One region of the Micromonospora sp. NPDC049139 genome, then DNA from elsewhere that is predicted to be linked to it. Evidence: riboswitches for the same ligand, from Rfam matches in the RefSeq annotation. Region 1 holds a riboswitch; each other region holds the start of a gene.
What was found. A riboswitch is a leader RNA that binds a small molecule or an ion and turns the genes downstream of it on or off. The one in region 1 is predicted to bind cobalamin.
Positions count from the first base shown of each region.

Region 2: another riboswitch for cobalamin. It lies ahead of cobN (cobaltochelatase subunit CobN); the one in region 1 lies ahead of bluB (5,6-dimethylbenzimidazole synthase).
Region 3: another riboswitch for cobalamin. It lies ahead of ACZ6Q9_RS25395 (ABC transporter substrate-binding protein); the one in region 1 lies ahead of bluB (5,6-dimethylbenzimidazole synthase).

Region 1 covers NZ_JBVJHK010000005.1:142,342-145,607, reverse strand. Annotated here, with positions in the region: partial or broken gene ACZ6Q9_RS11855 (LysM peptidoglycan-binding domain-containing protein) at 1-34, shown strand, start outside; gene ACZ6Q9_RS11850 (Rieske (2Fe-2S) protein) at 443-1,282, opposite strand; gene bluB (5,6-dimethylbenzimidazole synthase) at 1,432-2,061, opposite strand; cobalamin riboswitch at 2,099-2,293, opposite strand; gene ACZ6Q9_RS11840 (EamA family transporter) at 2,566-3,266, shown strand, end outside.
Region 2 covers NZ_JBVJHK010000018.1:71,098-74,363, forward strand. Annotated here, with positions in the region: gene cobN (cobaltochelatase subunit CobN) at 1-1,243, opposite strand, end outside; cobalamin riboswitch at 1,610-1,739, opposite strand; gene ACZ6Q9_RS26055 (response regulator) at 1,857-2,513, opposite strand; gene ACZ6Q9_RS26060 (sensor histidine kinase) at 2,506-3,266, opposite strand, start outside.
Region 3 covers NZ_JBVJHK010000017.1:100,826-104,091, forward strand. Annotated here, with positions in the region: gene ACZ6Q9_RS25390 (FecCD family ABC transporter permease) at 1-425, opposite strand, end outside; gene ACZ6Q9_RS25395 (ABC transporter substrate-binding protein) at 431-1,438, opposite strand; cobalamin riboswitch at 1,468-1,650, opposite strand; gene ACZ6Q9_RS25400 (ABC transporter ATP-binding protein) at 1,735-2,448, opposite strand; gene ACZ6Q9_RS25405 (ABC transporter ATP-binding protein) at 2,445-3,266, opposite strand, start outside.

The DNA.
Region 1 (3,266 bases):
CACACGCCGTCGAGGCACCGGGGGTGCCGGACGGGACGGAGGCAGCCGCAGCGGAAGCGGACGCGCGACCGGACACAAGGCAACCGGACGGGGCCGGACGGCACACGACGGAACCGGACGGGACGTGGCGCCCCGGGGCGCCGGCGCAGCCACCCACACCGGGACGACCGCGATCCCCCGCGACAGCACCCCCCGCGGCCACAGCGACGCGCCCACCACCCCCCGCCCGCTGGCCGGCGCCCACGCGGACACCACCCGCGACCCCCAAATCGGCCGCCACCGCCGCCCCTGACCCACCCCCGGACGCCCTCGTTGATCATGAAGTTGTTGCAGCGACACGCCGATCAGGACGGCAACAGCTTCATGATCAACCGGCGTGAGAGATCAACCGGCGTGAGGGGTGGGGCGGTGTGAGGGAGGGGGTGGGGTGGGGTGGGGTGGGTCAGGGGAGGCGGGTCTCCAGCATGCCGTTGACGATGCGGGTGGGCAGGACCTGCTGGTCGTTGCCGGACGGCCCGTGCACGACCTCGCCGCCGTTGAGCCGGAACGTGCTGCCGTGCCACGGGCAGACCACGCACGCGTGCCCGTCGATCTCCTGCACCTCGCCCTTGCCGAGCGGGCCGCTCTGGTGCGGGCAGCGCTCCAGCATCACGGTGACCTCGTCGCCGTGCCGGTAGAGGATCACCGAAACGTCGTCGATCTCCCGGGTGATCAGCTTTCGCTGCGGCAGGGCGGACATGTCCGCGATCGAGTGCCAGCCGTCGCTCATCCGGTGCAGCTCGGAGATGCTCTGGTTGACCTGCGCGCCCTGCTTGTACGCCAGGTGCCCGCCGATGTACGCCCCCGTGCTCGCGGCACTGAGCCCGAGGAAGCCGAGCGTACGGCCGAGGTTGTGCCGGCCGGTCATCCGGGCGGCCACGGAGCCGGCGTAGAACGCCAGGCCGATGCTGTTGGAGGCGGCGTGCACCAGGCCGATCCGGCGCTGGTCTCGGGCGAGGGCTGCCCAGTCGTTGAGCCCGGCGACCGCAGCCGGCAGGGCGCTGATGGTGCCCACCGCGCACAGCGTGGTGGCGGCGCGGCGCTGCCCCTGCATCAGGTCCAGCACGGCCGTGCTGAGCCACGCGCCGACCGGCACCTGCACCATCGCCGGGTGCAGCGGGTGCCCCAGCCAGACACCGTGCAGCAGGTCGCGAACGCGCCTCGGGCGGAGGGTGGCCTGGACGGCCCGCTGCAACCGGTCGCCGATCCGGTCCAGCGCGGAGGCCTGCTCGATCTTCGTCATGAGTGCTCGCACCCGTACCGACTTCCCGGCAGGAGCGACCGCAAACCGGTATCCGGTGACGGATCCGCAGCGGTGCGTGACTAGGTTTCTGCCGGCCCGGAACCAGGCGCGTCCGGCCGGATGGGCCCTGCCCTTCCGCGGTGGTGAGGTCAGCGGTCCGGCGACGTCCAGCGGTCGTGGTGGATCGCCTCGGCCAGCGGGCGCTTCTGCCGCCAGCCGTGCCGGGCCAGGTCGGGCACGGCCTCGAAGTGGGTGACCGGCCCGAGGCAGAGCCACGCCACCGGCCGTACGCCGTCGGGGATGCCGAGCAGCTCAGCCAGCCAGGGCTCCCGGTAGAACGACACCCACCCGACGCCGAGCCCCTCGGCGGTGGCGGCCAGCCAGAGGTTCTGGATGGCGAGGCAGGCCGAGTAGAGCCCGGTGTCGGCGATGGCGTGCCGCCCGAGCACGGCGGCGCCGCCGCGGGCCGGGTCGTAGGTGACCACCACGGACAGGGTGGACTCCAGCACCCCGTCGATCTTGATGCGGGCGAACCGCTCGGCCGCCTCCCCGTCCAGGGTGGCGGCGAAGGTGTCCCGCTCGGCCTGGACGTGCTCGTGGAACCGGCGCCGCAGCTCGGGGTCGCGGACGAGTACGAAGTCCCAGGGCTGGGAGTAGCCGACGCTCGGCGCGGCGTGCGCCGCGGTCAGGACGCGGTGCAGCGTCTCGTCGGGCACCGGCGCCCCGGTGAACTGGCCGCGGACGTCCCGGCGGCGATGAATGACGTCGTAGAGATCCAAGGCAGGCTCCCGCTGCGCTCGGCCCACGCTCGGGGCGTGGGCACCTGACCGCGAGGCCGGTCTTCGGACTCCCGGATCGACGCCTGGCCGTCCGCCTTCCCGGCCCGGGCGGGCCAGTGGCTGCGCTCTCGCGCGTGGACGGTGGCTCCCCGGTCACCGCGGCGGGCCCGTGCCGGATTCGCACCGGCTTCCCGATTCTCCCCGCTCGCGCGGGGCACCTCACATGATCGTGCCGCCCGGCATGCTAGCGCCGCGCCAACCGGACCGGCGCTGCTGGGCCAGTCGGACGCCTGCGTCCGCCGCCCCGCCGCCGCCCGACCGGACCCGCCAGGGCCGAACCCGCCAGGGACCGGACCGCCACCCGGATCCGCCACCCGGCCGGACCCGCCAGGGCCGAACCCGCCAGGGGCCGGACCCGCCGGGGATCGGACCGCCGCCCGGATCCGCCGGCCGGGCGGGGAAATCCGGTCGCGGGCCGCGCCGTCCGCGACCAGTGTGGTCCGGGTGTACGCACTCGCCTCCCGCCCGCTGCCGGCCGGCCACCCGGCGGCCCGACTGACCGTCGCCCTCGGCCGACCCCGGGCCGTGCCGCCACCGCTGCTGATGCTGCTGGGCATGCTCTCCACCCAGGTCGGCGCGGCCGTCGCCAAGCAGCTCTTCGGCAGCACCAGCGCCGGCGGTACGACCACGCTGCGGCTCGGCTTCGCCGCGCTGATCCTGCTGCTCGTGGCCCGGCCCGGGCTGCGGCTGGGCTGGCGCGCCGCCGGCCTGGTCGGGGCGTTCGGGCTCACCCTGGCGCTGATGAACCTCGCCTTCTACGCGGCGCTGCACCGGGTGCCGCTCGGCGTGGCGGTCACCATCGGGTTCGCGGGGCCGCTGCTGGTGTCGCTCGCCGGCAGCCGCCGGCCCGCCGACGTGGCGTGGGCGGTCCTGGCGGGCGGCGGGGTGCTGCTGATCAGCGGGCTCGGCGGGACCGGGGTGGACCGGGTGGGGCTGCTGTTGTGCGTCGCCATCGCGGTCGGCTGGGCCGGGTACGTGCTGCTCGGCAAGGCGGTCAGCGCCCGCATGCCGGGCAGCCGGGGCCTCGCGCTGGGAATGGCCGTCGCCGCGCTCGCCGTACTGCCGTTCGGGGTCGCCGGCAGCGGCACGGCGCTGCTCGACCCGTGGACCCTAGCGCTGGGCGTCGTGGTGGCACTGCTGTCGTC
Region 2 (3,266 bases), on a different contig from region 1:
TCGCCCCGGGCACCCGCGCCTCGGCGGCGGCGAGCTGTTCCGGGGTGAGCCACTCGACGTCGTGCCCCCCGGCGGCGATGAGGGCGTGGATGAGCGCGTCCCCGTCGTCGGGCACGGGGGCGTCGCCGAGGTGGTAGCCGGCCTCGGCGAGGGCGGCGAGCAGCCGGACCGCCGAGGCCGGGGTGTCCAGGCCGACGGCGTTGCCGACCCGGGAGTGCTTCGTCGGGTAGGAGCTGAGCACGACCGCGAGCCGCTTGTCGGCGTTGGGCACGTGTCGCAGCCGGGCGTGCCGCACGGCGATGCCGGCCACCCGGGCGGCCCGCTCCGGATCGGCGACGTAGCTGGAGAGCCCGTCGGCGTCGATCCGCTTGAACGAGAACGGCACGGTGACGATCCGGCCGTCGAACTCGGGGACGGCAACCTGCATCGCGGCGTCCAGCGGGGACAGTCCGGCGTCGCTGCCGGCCCACTGCTCGCGGGTGCTGGTGAGGCAGAGCGCCTGGATCACCGGCACGTCGAGGGCGGCGAGCGCGCCCACGTCCCAGGCGTCCTCGTCGCCGCCGCCGGAGGCGTCGGCGGCGACCGTGCCGCCGGCGGCCAGCACGGTGACCAGCAGGGCGTCGCAGCCGGCGAAGAGGCCCAGCGGGCCCGCGCCGGCGGTGAGGCCGCGCAGCGAGCCGCAGAAGATCGGCAGCGGGTTGCCGCCGGCCGCGTCGACGGCGTCGGCGAGGGTGTCGACGAAGCCGGTGTTGCCGGCGAGGGAGTGCGCCCGGTAGAAGACGATCCCCACGGTCGGCCGGTCGGGCCGCGCGGGACGGTCGCCGTGGACGCCGTACGTCGGGGTCGACGCGGGCGGGGCGAACCCCTCGCCGGTGAGCAGCACCGTGTCGGAGAGGAAGCGGGCGAGCTGGGCGAGGTTCTCCGGGCCGCCCTCGACCAGGTAGGCCAGCGCCTGGGTGGCCACGCCGGCGGGGACGGTGGAGGCCGCCATCAGGTCCGCGTCCGGCGCGGCCTCGCCGCTGAGCACGACCGTGGGCACGCCGGAGGCCAGGACCGTGGCGAGCCCGTCCGGCCACGCCTGCCGGCCGCCGAGCAGGCGTACGACCGCGAGGTCCACGCCGTCGAGCAGCGCGGGCACGGCGTCGGCGGCGACCCGGGCGGGGTTGGCGAGTCGGTAGTCGGCGCCGCTGGCGCGGGCGGCGAGCAGGTCGGTGTCGGCGGTGGACAGCAGCAGGATGCGCACGGACGGCTCCGGAGAGTGACGCCCGGATCGACGCGAGGACGACCGGACGGTACGAGGGGTGGGCGCGGTTCAGCGGGTACGGCGGGCCGGGAAGCGGCTCACCGGCGGGCCGACGGGGTCGGGCGGCGCGGTGCGGGCGTCAGGGACGGGCGACGCGCCCGACCGCTGCGGGGCGACCGGGGGCGGGCACACCACGGCCGGCCGGACGCGCGCCGCGGCGGCCGGACGGGGCTGCGGAAATACGGCTGCTCGCCGGCGCGCTGTGGCGGCCGGGCACGATGCGACGATGATCGTCGATGGCGGAGACGCGGTGCGTCATCGGGTCCTCCTCGGGTGTCCACGCCCTGGGGTCACTCCCGACGGCCGAAGTATCCTGGCTCCCGGATCGACGCTCACCCCCGGTCTTCCAACCGCGCACGCACGGCCGTGACTCACGAGGGGGGATCGCTCCCCGGTGACAGTGGCGGGACCGCGCCGGAATCACACCGGCTTCCTTCACTGCCGTCAGGCCGCGAATGCTGCCACACCCCCGGCCCCCAGGTCAACGCGACGGGATCGGACGCCGGCCCCGCCGGGCCGGCGCGGCGCGGCGCTCACGACGGTCGACCGAACCTCACCGGTCGGCGAGCCCCGACTCGTAGCCCGCGATCACCAGTTGCGCCCGATCGCGGACGCCCAGCTTCGTCAGCAACCGGCCGATGTGCGTCTTGACGGTGCCCCGGCTGAGGTGCAGGTGCTGCTCGATCTCGGTGTTAGACATCCCACGGGTGATCAACGTCAACACCTCCCGCTCCCGTGGGGTCACCCCGTCGAGCCGTCCCGGCACCCGTCGGGCCGCCGGCATCCGGGTGAACTCGGCGATGAGCCGACGGGTGACGCTGGGGGCCAGCAGCGCCTCGCCCGCGGCGACCACCCTGATCGCGTCGAGCAGCCGTACGGGGGACGTGTCCTTGAGCAGGAAGCCGCTCGCCCCGGCCCGCAGCGCCCGGTACACGTAGTCGTCGAGGTCGAAGGTGGTGAGGACGAGCACCCGGGGCGCGTCCCGGCCGGCGGTGACCTGCTCGGTGGCGGTGATGCCGTCCATCTCGGGCATCCGGACGTCCATCAGCACCACCTCGGGCGAGTGCGTCCTCGCGAGTTCGACGGCCGCCCGCCCGGTGCCCGCCTCGGCCACCACGGTCATTCCCGGGGTGGCATCGACCAGCAGCCGGAGGGTGCCGCGCAGCAGCACGTCGTCGTCGGCCAGGAGCACGCGTACGGGCTCACCCATCGTCCGGCACCGCCGGGGTGAACGGCAGCCGGGCGCGCACGGCGAAGCCGCCGCCGGGCTCGACGCCGGCCGCCAGGGTGCCGCCGTGCATCACGGCCCGCTCGCGCATGCCCCGCAGCCCATGGCCGGGCGGCCCGACGGCGCGCCCCGACCCCCCGTCGTCGACGACGGCGACGGCCAGCGCCCCGGGCTCGACCGCCACGGCGAGCCGACAGCGGGTCGGGCCGGCGTGGCGCAGCACGTTGGTGAGTGCCTCCTGCACGATGCGGTACGCCGAGGCCTGCACGGCCGCGGGCACCCGGGTCAGGTCGGTCGCCCGGTCGACGTCGACGGTGACACCGGCGGACCGGACGGCCTCGACCAGCCGGTCGAGTTCGGCGAAGCTCGGCGCGGTGTCGGCCGGGTCGCGCAGCGCGCCGAGCACGACCCGGATGTCGTCGAGCGCGCTCCGGCTGACCCGCTCGATCGTGCCCAGGGCGGCCCGGCCCTGCTCGGGATGGCTGTCCGCCAGGTGGTTGGCGACGGCCGCCTTCATGGCGATCAGGCTGAGGCTGTGCCCGACCACGTCGTGGATGTCCCGGGCGATGCGCAACCGTTCCTCGGCCACCGCCTGGTCGGCACGCGACGCGGCGAGTTGGGCGACGTGACGTCGACGGGCGCGCACCGCGCGGGCGAGCGCCCACGAAGCGGCGACGACGGTCGCGGCGTAGAGCAGGACCGGGACCGGCGTGGCGGCGAACGACTCCTCCCCCG
Region 3 (3,266 bases), on a different contig from region 1:
GAGGAGACCCCGAGCAGGTACGGGTCGGCCAGCGGGTTGCGGGTGACGGTCTGTGTCACCGCCCCGACGGCCGCCAGCCCGGCGCCCAGCACTGCGGCGCCGAGCACCCGGGGCAGGCGCAGCCGCCAGACGATGTGCTCGCGCAGCAGCGGCACGTCGGCGTGGGCCAGGCCCAGGCGGTCGGCCACGACGGCCCAGACCGTCGACACGGGGATGTCGGCCGGCCCGACGGTGACGGCCGCCCCGATCGACACGACCAGCACCGCCAGCAACGTGACCAGCAGCGCGACGGTGCCGACGGGACGGACGGGCCGGCCGCGCCGGACCCCGGAGGCAGTGGCGCCGGGATCCGCGCCGGCCCGACCGCGCACGGCGAGACGGCGGGCCACGGCGAGACGGCGGGCCACGGCGGTACGGCGCGCCACGGCGGTCAGCGGCCCGCTCGGGCGGGAAGCTGCGCCATCCCCGCGGCGAGCGCCTCGACGCCGAGCACCGCCCGCACCCCGGCGGTGGTGGACGAGAACGGAATGACGACGAACCGCTGCCCGGCCACCGCGGGCAGGTCCTTGAGGGTGGGGTGCCGGGCCAGGAACGCCTGCTTCGCGGCGGCCGGGTCCCAGGTCGCGTCGACCAGCACGACCGCGTCGGGGTCGCGCGCGACGGCGCTCTCCCAACTGGTGTCGGCCCAGCCGCCGGCGAGGTCGCCGAAGGCGTTGCCGATCCCGACCGCCGACATGATCATGTTGGGGCTGCCGCAGCAGGCGCCCACGCTCGGGGCGTCGGTGCCGGCGTCCCACCAGAGCACGGAGACGTCCCGCGTGCCGTCGAGCCTGGCGGCAGCGGCGGCGATCCGGGCGCGGTGGTCGGCGATGAGCGTCTCGGCCCGCTCCGGCACCCCGAAGACGGCCGCGACGTCCCGGATCTCGGCGAACACGTCCTCGACGGTGAGCTTTCCCGGCCGGTGCGGCTTCGGGCACCCGGCGGGTGAGAGATAGGTGCCGATGCCGAGCCCCGCCAGGGCGGCCCGGTCGCCGACGCCCTCGTCGCCGAAGGCGCTGTGGAACGAGGCGTAGACGAAGTCCGGCGCCGTCTCCAGGAGTTTCTCCTTGGCCGGGTACTTTCCGGACAGCACCGGCACCGATGCGTACGCGGCGGCGTGCTCCGGCAGGATCGCGTCGTCCAGGTACGCCGTGCCGGCCATGCGGTCGGCCAGGCCGAGCGCCAGCATGATCTCGGTGGCGGGCTGGTTCAGGGTCACCGCCCGCTGGGGCGGGGCGGCGACGGTGACCGGCGTGCCGCAGTTGGTCAGGGTGGCCGGCGCGCCGGATGCCGGGGCGGGGTCGTCGTCCGTGGCGCAGGCGCCGAGCAGGACGAGGAGGACGGACAGGGGCGCGGCTACGCGCCGGGACAGGGTGGACCGCACAGCGCGCACGCGCATCGGGACCGCCTTCCAGCACCTCGTGGACGGGTCATCGCAGTGCCGTGGCCGGTCTCCTGGCTGACGGGAGGTGCGTCCGTGGCCGGCCTTCCCAGGCGTGCGACACGCCCAGTGACCTCTGACGACGAGGGCCGCGGACTTCCCGATCACAGTGGCGAGGGCCGCACCGGTCTTCCACCGGCTTCCCGAACACCACGGCAGCGTCACCCTAGCCTGCGCCCGGCCCCGAATGCCACGGTGACGAATGCCATGGAGCGGCCTTCTTCACCACTGTGGACGGTGCGGCGCGCGGCGGTTCACGCTCCCGGCGGGGGCGGAAGGTCGACGACCCGGGTCGCCCAGCGGGCCATCAGGGCCGGGTCGTGGGTGATCAGCAGGACCCCGGCGCCGCGCTGCCGCTGGTAGTCGGTGATGACGGCGGCGAGGTGGGCCTGGGTGGAGGCGTCGAGCATGGCGGTGGCCTCGTCGCAGAGCAGGTAGGCCGGCCGGTGCACGAGCGCCCGGGCGAGGCAGGCCCGTTGCAGCTGCCCGTCGCTGACCGCGTGCGGGCGGCGGGCGAGCAGGTCCGCGGTGAGGCCGACGAGGTCGGCCAGCTCGGCCGCGCGGGCCCTGGCCTGCTCGGCCGGTACGCCGGTGGCGCGGAGCGGTTCGGCGACGATGTCCGCGAGGCTGAGCCGCGGGTCGGTGGCGGCGCGTGGGCTCTGGAACAGGATCGCGACGCGGGTGCGGACGGCCGCCGGCAGCCGGTGGCGGACTCCGGCGACCCGGTGGCCGTCGAGGGTGACGTGCCCGGCGTCGGGGGCGTGCAGCAGGGCGAGTACCCGGGCCAGGGTGGACTTGCCGCTGCCCGAGGGCCCGTGCAGCCCGACCGTCTCGCCGGGGGCGACGTGCAGGTCGACGCGGTCGAGGACGCGCTGCCGACCGTAGGCGACGGTGACCTGGTGGGCGGCGAGCGCGGTGGCGGTCGCCTCCGGGCCGAGGTGTCGACGGGTGGCCGTGGTCGTGGTCATGCCGGCGCTCCGACGGGCAGCGGGTGGTGGCAGGCGACCTGGCCGGAGCCGTCCACGACCGGGGTGGGCGGCGTGCGGCAGGTGTCGGTGGCGCGGTCGCAGCGCGGGGCGAAGGCGCAGCCGGCGGGCAGGTCGGTGAGCATCGGCGGGTGGCCGGGCACGGGGCGGAACGCCCGCTCGGGCAGGGCGTCGAGCAGGCCGGCGGTGTAGGGGTGGGCGGGCGCGGCGAACAGCGCCTCGGTGGGCCGGCGCTCGACGACCCGGCTGGCGTACATGACGGCGACGGTGTCGGCGACGCGGCGGGCGGCGGCCAGGTCGTGGGTGATGAGCAGGACGGCGTTGCCGGCGTCGCAGCGGCGGCGCAGCAGGTCGAGGGTGTGGTCGACCAGGGGCCGGTCGAGGCCCGTGGTCGGTTCGTCGGCGAGCAGCAGCGGCGGGTCGGGGGCGAGTGCGAGGGCGGTGGCCAGGCGTTGCGCCATGCCGCCGGAGAGCTCGTGGGGGTAGCGGTCGAGGTCGGCGGGGTCTAGCCCGACGTCGGCGGCGACCCGCTCGGCCGCCGAGGGCGCGTCGCGGCGGGCGTGCCCGTGGGCGCGCAGGGTCTCCGCCAGCAGCCGCCGGCCGGTGCGTACGGGGGTCAGCGCGGTGGCGGGGCTCTGCGGCACCAGCCCGACCGCGCGGCCGCGTACGACGCGGGCGAGGTGGCGCTCGGTGCAGCCGATCAGGTCGACCTGGTCCCCGCCGGGCGGGCGCAGCCGGGCGTGGCCGGAGACGGTGGCGTTGCCGGGGAGCAGGCCGAGCAGGGCGTGGGCGAGCACCGA